One region of the Pseudarthrobacter sp. BRE9 genome, then DNA from elsewhere that is predicted to be linked to it. Evidence: predicted binding sites of a transcription regulator. Region 1 holds the regulator's gene; each other region holds the start of a gene.
What was found. The regulator HrcA, encoded in region 1, represses chaperone genes, less so after heat shock. The targets are predictions, from matches to a motif close to TTNGCACTCGNNNNNNNCGAGTGCNAA.
Positions count from the first base shown of each region.

Region 2: the regulator HrcA is predicted to act here: its motif matches at 1,027-1,053, upstream of Q9R31_RS01930 (FmdB family zinc ribbon protein).
Region 3: the regulator HrcA is predicted to act here: its motif matches at 1,351-1,377, upstream of groES (co-chaperone GroES).

Region 1 is NZ_JAUZUY010000002.1:404,258-406,453, forward strand. It holds gene dnaJ (molecular chaperone DnaJ) at 1-646, opposite strand, end outside; gene hrcA (heat-inducible transcriptional repressor HrcA) at 734-1,747, opposite strand; gene Q9R31_RS06765 (DUF3097 domain-containing protein) at 1,920-2,196, shown strand, end outside.
Region 2 is NZ_JAUZUY010000001.1:425,677-427,872, forward strand. It holds gene galU (UTP--glucose-1-phosphate uridylyltransferase GalU) at 1-271, opposite strand, end outside; gene Q9R31_RS01925 (5-formyltetrahydrofolate cyclo-ligase) at 377-997, shown strand; gene Q9R31_RS01930 (FmdB family zinc ribbon protein) at 1,108-1,383, shown strand; gene Q9R31_RS01935 (RcpC/CpaB family pilus assembly protein) at 1,509-2,196, shown strand, end outside.
Region 3 is NZ_JAUZUY010000001.1:451,396-453,591, forward strand. It holds gene groL (chaperonin GroEL) at 1-823, opposite strand, end outside; gene groES (co-chaperone GroES) at 901-1,194, opposite strand; gene Q9R31_RS02025 (hypothetical protein) at 1,447-1,827, opposite strand; gene Q9R31_RS02030 (class I SAM-dependent methyltransferase) at 1,882-2,196, shown strand, end outside.

The DNA of each region.
Region 1 (2,196 bases):
TGATGGTCAGTGACCGGCGGCTGCGGATACGGCCCTGGCCGCTGCACTCGTTGCAGGGGTCCTTGATGACCGTGCCGAAACCTTCGCAGGTGCCGCAGGGGGCCGCCGTCATGACCTGGCCGAGGATGGAGCGGACGGCCCGCTGGACCTGGCCGCTGCCGCCGCAGATGTCGCAGCGTTCGGGATGGGTGCCGGGCCGGCAGCAGGATCCGTCACAGGTGGGGCAGACCACGGCGGTGTCCACTTCGAGTTTCTTGTTCACGCCGAATACCGCGTCCCGGAGGTCGATCCGCACGCTGATGAGTGCATCCTGTCCCCGCCGGACACGCGAGGCCGGGCCGGATGTGCCGCCTGCGCCGAAGAAGGTGTCGAAGATGTCCTGGAATGCGAACCCCTGCCCGGCGTAGCCCGCTCCGCCGAAGCCGTTGTCCGTGCCGTTCTCATTGCCCGTGGTGTCGTAGATCCGGCGCTTCTGGGGGTCGGAAAGCACCTCGTAGGCGTGGGTTACTGCCTTGAACCGTTCTGACGCCTCCGGACCGGGGTTTACGTCAGGGTGAAGGGTGCGGGCCAGCTTCCGGTAGGCCTTTTTGATTTCTTCGCCCGTAGCTTCGGGTGAGACTCCAAGGACGTCATAGTGGCTGCTCAAAGTTCGTATCTCTTCCTTGTTGTACTGCGTTCAGTGGGGCGGCCCGGCTCTTGCTTCCCTGCCGGAACAGGCTCCGGCGGTGAAGAGTCAGGGCCCCAAAATCCTGGAAAGGTAGCGCGCCACTGCCCTGACGGCGGCCATGGTGGTGGGATAGTCCATCCGGGTGGGCCCGAGGATCCCTACTTTCGCGGCGCTGTCCGGACCGTAACCGGTGGCCACTACGGAGGCCTCGGCAAGGCCGTCGTAGGGGTTCTCCCGTCCGATGCTGACAGCGACGCCACGGTGGTCCTGGGCCATTTCGCTCAACAGCCTCAGCATCACCACCTGCTCCTCGAGCGCCTCGAGCACCGGGCCGATGCTGAGCGGGAAGTCCACGTTGGATCTGGCCAGGTTGGCAGTCCCTGCCATCACCATCCGGTCTTCACGGCTGTTTTGCGCAAGGCCCTCCAGCCCGAGCGCCAGCGCGTGTGCGGCCTGCCGCTGCGGGTGGGGGGTTGAAGCGACGACGGCGGGCAGCGCCCTGGCCAGTTGGCTCAGCGGTGTTCCGCCCAGTGCGCCAAGGAACCGGGTGCGAAGTTCAGCCAGCGCGTCGTCGCCAAGGTCCTGCCCGACATCGATCACCCGCTGCTCCACCTTGCCGCTGTTGGCGATCAGGACCACGAGGACCTTGCGGGGGGCAAGCAGGACGAATTCGATGTGGCGGACAAGTGCCCTGCTCAAATGCGGATATTGGACCACGGCAACCTGGTTGGTCAGTTGCGACAGCAGCCGGACGGTGCGTTCCAGCACGTCGTCGAGGTCGTCCGCGCCTTCGAGCAGGGACTGGATGGCGCGGCGCTCGGCGGCCGAGAGCGGCTTGACAGCCGAGATCTGGTCGACAAAGAGCCGGTAGCCCTTGTCGGTGGGAATCCGGCCGGCGCTGGTATGCGGCGCGGTGATCAGACCCTCGTCCTCCAGGGCGGCCATGTCGTTGCGGATGGTGGCGCTGGAGACGCCAAGATGATGCCGCTCCACCAACGCCTTGGACCCAACCGGCTCGCGGGAGTGGACGTAGTCCTCCACGATGGCCCGCAATACTTCCAGCTTGCGTGGCTCGCTCACTCTCCACCTCCATCCATGGTTCGGGGCGCATGCCCCTCCCGATGCAACCCAGGGTTAGCACTCGACATGCCTAAGTGCTAACAGTCTATTATGCCTCGGCCCGTTGTTAGCATTGGTACCGCCCCGGGCGGAATTCCGGGGCTGAGGAGCTAGCGCTAGGCGGATCGAATCCATGGACTACCAGAACTGGGGCCCACGCGGCATATCGGCTCCCGCGCGGACGGAACTGCCTGAAATCCCTGTCGAGCGCGGCATGGTGCTTGAGGAAGTGCAGTCCGGCTGGGTGGGGGCCGTCACACGCGTGGAGAAATCCGGCGGAATGCATGTGGTGGCGCTGGAGGACCGCAGGGGGAAGTCCCGTTCCTTCCGTCTTGGATTCGGCTTCCTCCTCGAGGGCCAGCCCATCCGGCTGATGCCCCCGGCGCCACGGCAAGCCACTGCCGGTCCGG
Region 2 (2,196 bases), on a different contig from region 1:
GTTTCTCCGTATCCCCCTTATCCTGGAGGGTCGACTCAAGGGACGGAACACGGTCAAAGTGGTCTTCCAAGGCCCGCTTGTTGCGGCCAGTAATCATCAGTATGTCGTGGAGGCCCACGTGGACGGCTTCCTCCACCACATACTGGATGGCAGGCTTGTCCACGACGGGAAGCATTTCCTTGGGCATGGCCTTGGTGGCAGGCAGGAACCTGGTGCCCAGGCCCGCGGCGGGAATGACGGCTTTGCGGACTCTGGGGTTACTGGTGTTCACCGGACTAATCTAGCGTCAGTCATGCATTTCAGTAACCACCGGCGCGGCAGGCACCGCACCGGCGCGGGAAAAACCCGAATACCGGGCAATGCAGGAAGGACACCTATGCTGCAGGAGACCAACGCGGTCAAGGACGATATCAGGGCCACGCACCGGCGGCGGCGCGCAGCCCTGTCGCCGGCGCAACTGGAAGCGGCCGGTGCGGCCCTGGCCACCCACGGCGACGCGTGGGCGGGGTCGGTCACCGGAAAACGCCCCGGGATCGCCTGCGTGTACTTGGGCGTGGGACACGAACCGCCCACCCTGCCCCTGATTAACGCCCTGCACCACAGCGGGCACGAGGTGCTGCTTCCCGTGTGCGAACCCGGCCGGGAATTGAGCTGGGTGTTTTGGACGCCGGACACCGGCTTCGAGCGCAGCAAATATGCGCCGATCCTGGAACCCGCTGGACAGCGGCACGGACCGGAGACGGCAGGCGGGGCAACGATGCTTTTCATTCCGGCCACCGCCGTGGACCTCACCGGCAACAGGATCGGCCAGGGCGGCGGGTACTACGACAAGTTCCTGGGGCACCTTGCCACGGCGGGGAAGGAAATTCCACTGGCCGCTGTTATCTACGACGATGAACTGCTGCCCGCCGGCCGGATTCCGGCCGAGGAGTTCGACCGGCCAGTCCCGGCCGTCCTGGCTCCGTCCGGTTACCGGCGATTGGCGGGCAGCGCCTGAGCCCGGGCCGTCCGGGCGCAGTGATAGAATTAGCACTCAGGCCCTGCGACTGCTAATGGTTTACCAATGGCAGCACGGGACCTCTCGTTTGCCCAAGAGGAGGAGCACCAGTGCCAACATATGCTTACGCCTGCAAGGATTGCGGCCACGCCTTCGACATTGTCCAGTCATTCTCGGACAGCAGCCTGACGTCCTGCCCTGAATGCGAGGGCACGTTGCGCAAGAAGTTCAACAGCGTCGGCGTCGTCTTCAAGGGCTCGGGCTTCTACCGCACCGACTCACGCGACTCCAAGGGCAGCGCCGTCTCTCCCGCACCGGCCGCGGCTCCAGCCGCCCCCGCTGCCGCCCCCGCCGCTTCGGCGCCGGCAGCAGCTGCTGCCAACTAGCCAAGCAGGTCTTACGACGGCGGCCGGCGCCTCCAGCGCGAAATTAGGCAGCGTCCGGCCGCCTTTGTCCACATAGCAGTCGTCCTGGCTCCCCTGCGGCGTTGGCTGCAATTAGCGTGGGCGCCATGCCCATACTCCCCCGCCGTCGCCGTGACGGCCTCCGCTTTCCCGGGAATGCCCGTAGTGCCGGCAGCACGCGTAACATCGGGCTCCGTCCGGGAAAGCGCTCCCTGCCCTCCCGGTTTGCCGCCTGGCTGAGCCGCAACCGCCGCCTCGCGGCGGCATTGCTTTTGTGCGCTGCTGCAGCGATCGCTGTCCAGCAGCTCACTCCGGCCCCAATCTCCACCGTCACCGCGCTGGCCGCTGCCCGCGACCTGCCCGCCGGAACAGCTCTATCAGCGGCCGACCTCGAGCGCGTCCAGGTGCCTCCAGGGATGGTCTCCGACGGCTTCCTCAGGGATGGCGCCGCAGCCACAGGCAAGCAGCTCGCCGCGCCGCTGCGCAAGGGCCAGCTCCTCACCGACGCCCAGGTGTTGGGCCCCGGTCTCCTCGCAGGCACGCCTCCCGGCTCGGCCGCGGTCCCCCTGCGCATGGCCGATGCCTCGTCCATCCAGCTGGTCTCCCCCGGCCAGTTGGTCAACGTGGTGCTGACATCGGCCAATGGGTTCGACCAGCGGGGTCCCTCTGAGGTGCTGGCATCTGCCGTCCCCGTGCTCTGGACCTCGAACAGGGGCGGCCAGAGCGGACAATGGCTTGGCGCGACGGAGACGGATGGACTGATCGTGGTGGCAGCGACCGCGGAACAGTCATCAC
Region 3 (2,196 bases), on a different contig from region 1:
CCTTGACGGCAACAACGTTCAGGGTGCCGCGGATGCGGTTGACGATCAGCGTGGACAGGGCCTCGCCCTCGACGTCCTCGGCGATGATGAACAGCGGCTTGGAAGCCTGAAGCGCCTTTTCCAGCAGCGGCAGGAATTCCTGGATCGAGGAGATCTTGCCCTGGTTGATCAGGATGAGCGCGTCCTCGAGGACTGCTTCCTGGCGTTCCGCGTCAGTGACGAAGTACGGGGACAGGTAGCCCTTGTCGAACTGCATGCCCTCGGTGAGGACCAGTTCGGTCTGGGTGGTGGAGGACTCTTCGATGGTGATGACGCCATCCTTGCCCACCTTGCCGAAGGCCTCGGCGAGGAGCTCGCCGATTTCGTCGCTCTGCGCCGAGATGGCGGCAACGTTGGCCACCTGGGTGCCTTCGACCGGACGGGCGTTCTCCAGCAGGCGGGCAGCCACGGCTTCAACCGCAACTTCAATGCCGCGCTTGATCTGGCCGGGGGCAGCGCCCGCTGCCACGTTGCGCAGGCCTTCCTTGACCAGTGCCTGGGCCAGGACGGTGGCGGTGGTGGTGCCGTCGCCGGCAACATCGTTGGTCTTGGTGGCTACTTCCTTGGCCAGCTGGGCGCCAAGGTTCTCGTAGGGGTCGTCCAGCTCCACTTCGCGGGCGATGGTGACGCCGTCGTTCGTGATGGTGGGGGCGCCCCACTTCTTGTCCAGGACGACGTTGCGGCCGCGGGGGCCGAGCGTCACCTTGACGGTGTTCGCGAGCTTATCGATGCCGGCCTCAAGGGACCGGCGGGCAGCGTCATTAAACGCAAGCTGCTTTGCCATGGTTGTGTCCTTTCAAAGACAGAACCCCGCACCTCCGGCCAGCATGAGCATGGCCGGCGGCACGGGGATCCGAAGAGTTACTTGACGACGATGGCCAGGACGTCGCGGGCGGACAGCACGAGGTATTCGGTGCCGCCGGTCTTGACTTCGGTTCCGCCGTACTTGGAGTAGATGACGACGTCGCCAACGGCTACGTCAACGGGGACGCGGTTGCCATCTTCGAAGCGGCCGGGGCCTACTGCAACAACTTCGCCTTCCTGCGGCTTCTCCTGCGCGGAGTCCGGGATAACCAGGCCGGAAGCCGTGGTCTGCTCGGCTTCGAGCGGGCGGACAACGATACGATCCTCAAGAGGCTTAATAGAGACCGACACTCGGACCTCTCCTTTTCGTCAGCAAATTCGTGGACTGGAAAGCTTTCCGCCGTAGCTGGCAAACCGTCGTCGCGGTGCCGGCAGCAGCCTGGCTGGCAGCTCTTCATGTATTAGCACCCTCCTAGGGAGAGTGCTAATGAAGACTCTATGTAAGGGTTAGCACTCGGTCAAGGCGAGTGCCAACGTTTCGTCATGGGCGTACGCCTTTTCCGGTTCGGACGACGGCGGCCGAGGGGCGCCGGGCACGCTCCCCTAGCGGCCCAGGTCGTCGAAGTCCACGTCTTCGCCGCCGTCGGCGTCGCCGCCGCCCGGCTTCCGTCCGCGGTAAAGCACCCAGCCGGCCACCGCTGCGGCAAGCAGCGCAATAACGAGGAAGAAGGTGCTTCCCGCCCGGGCGCCGTCGTACAGCCCGCGGATATCCCGGGACTCCTGGGTGTTGTCCTGGATGTCGTTGCCGCCCACCGAATAGACGGTGGCGTTGAACGTGTCCAGCAGGAAAATGATCACCAGCAGGGCGAGGCAGACCACCGCAACTACGGCCGCGGCGATCAGGACGGGACGGGCAAACCTTGCCATACCGCGGTCCCTGGGTTGGTGTCCGCCGGGCTCCACGGGGGCTGCGCTGTCATCCATGGTTTCAACAGTATCGGCATCCCGGCCCCGCGCTCCTCCACTAGGCTGGAACCCATGGCTCACGCTCCCCAGGACCAGATTGCACCTCTGCTGACCCCCGAAGGCTGGGAGTTGCTGGCATCGCTGGGTCCGTACCGGGACGAGGACTCGTTCGAGCTCAATTCTGCGCTGCGGAAGGCCGGGCACCCCGCAGGACTTGTGTCCGCCGTCCTGACCCAGTCCCGGCTGCGCACCAGGGCGGAGGCGAAATTCGGCGAGTTCGCCCGGCAGATGCTCTTCACCCAGGCAGGCCTGGAGCAGGCTACGCGCCTGAACGTCGCCGCGCACCACGCGCAGCGGTTCGCTGCTGCCGGGATCAGCCGGGTGGCA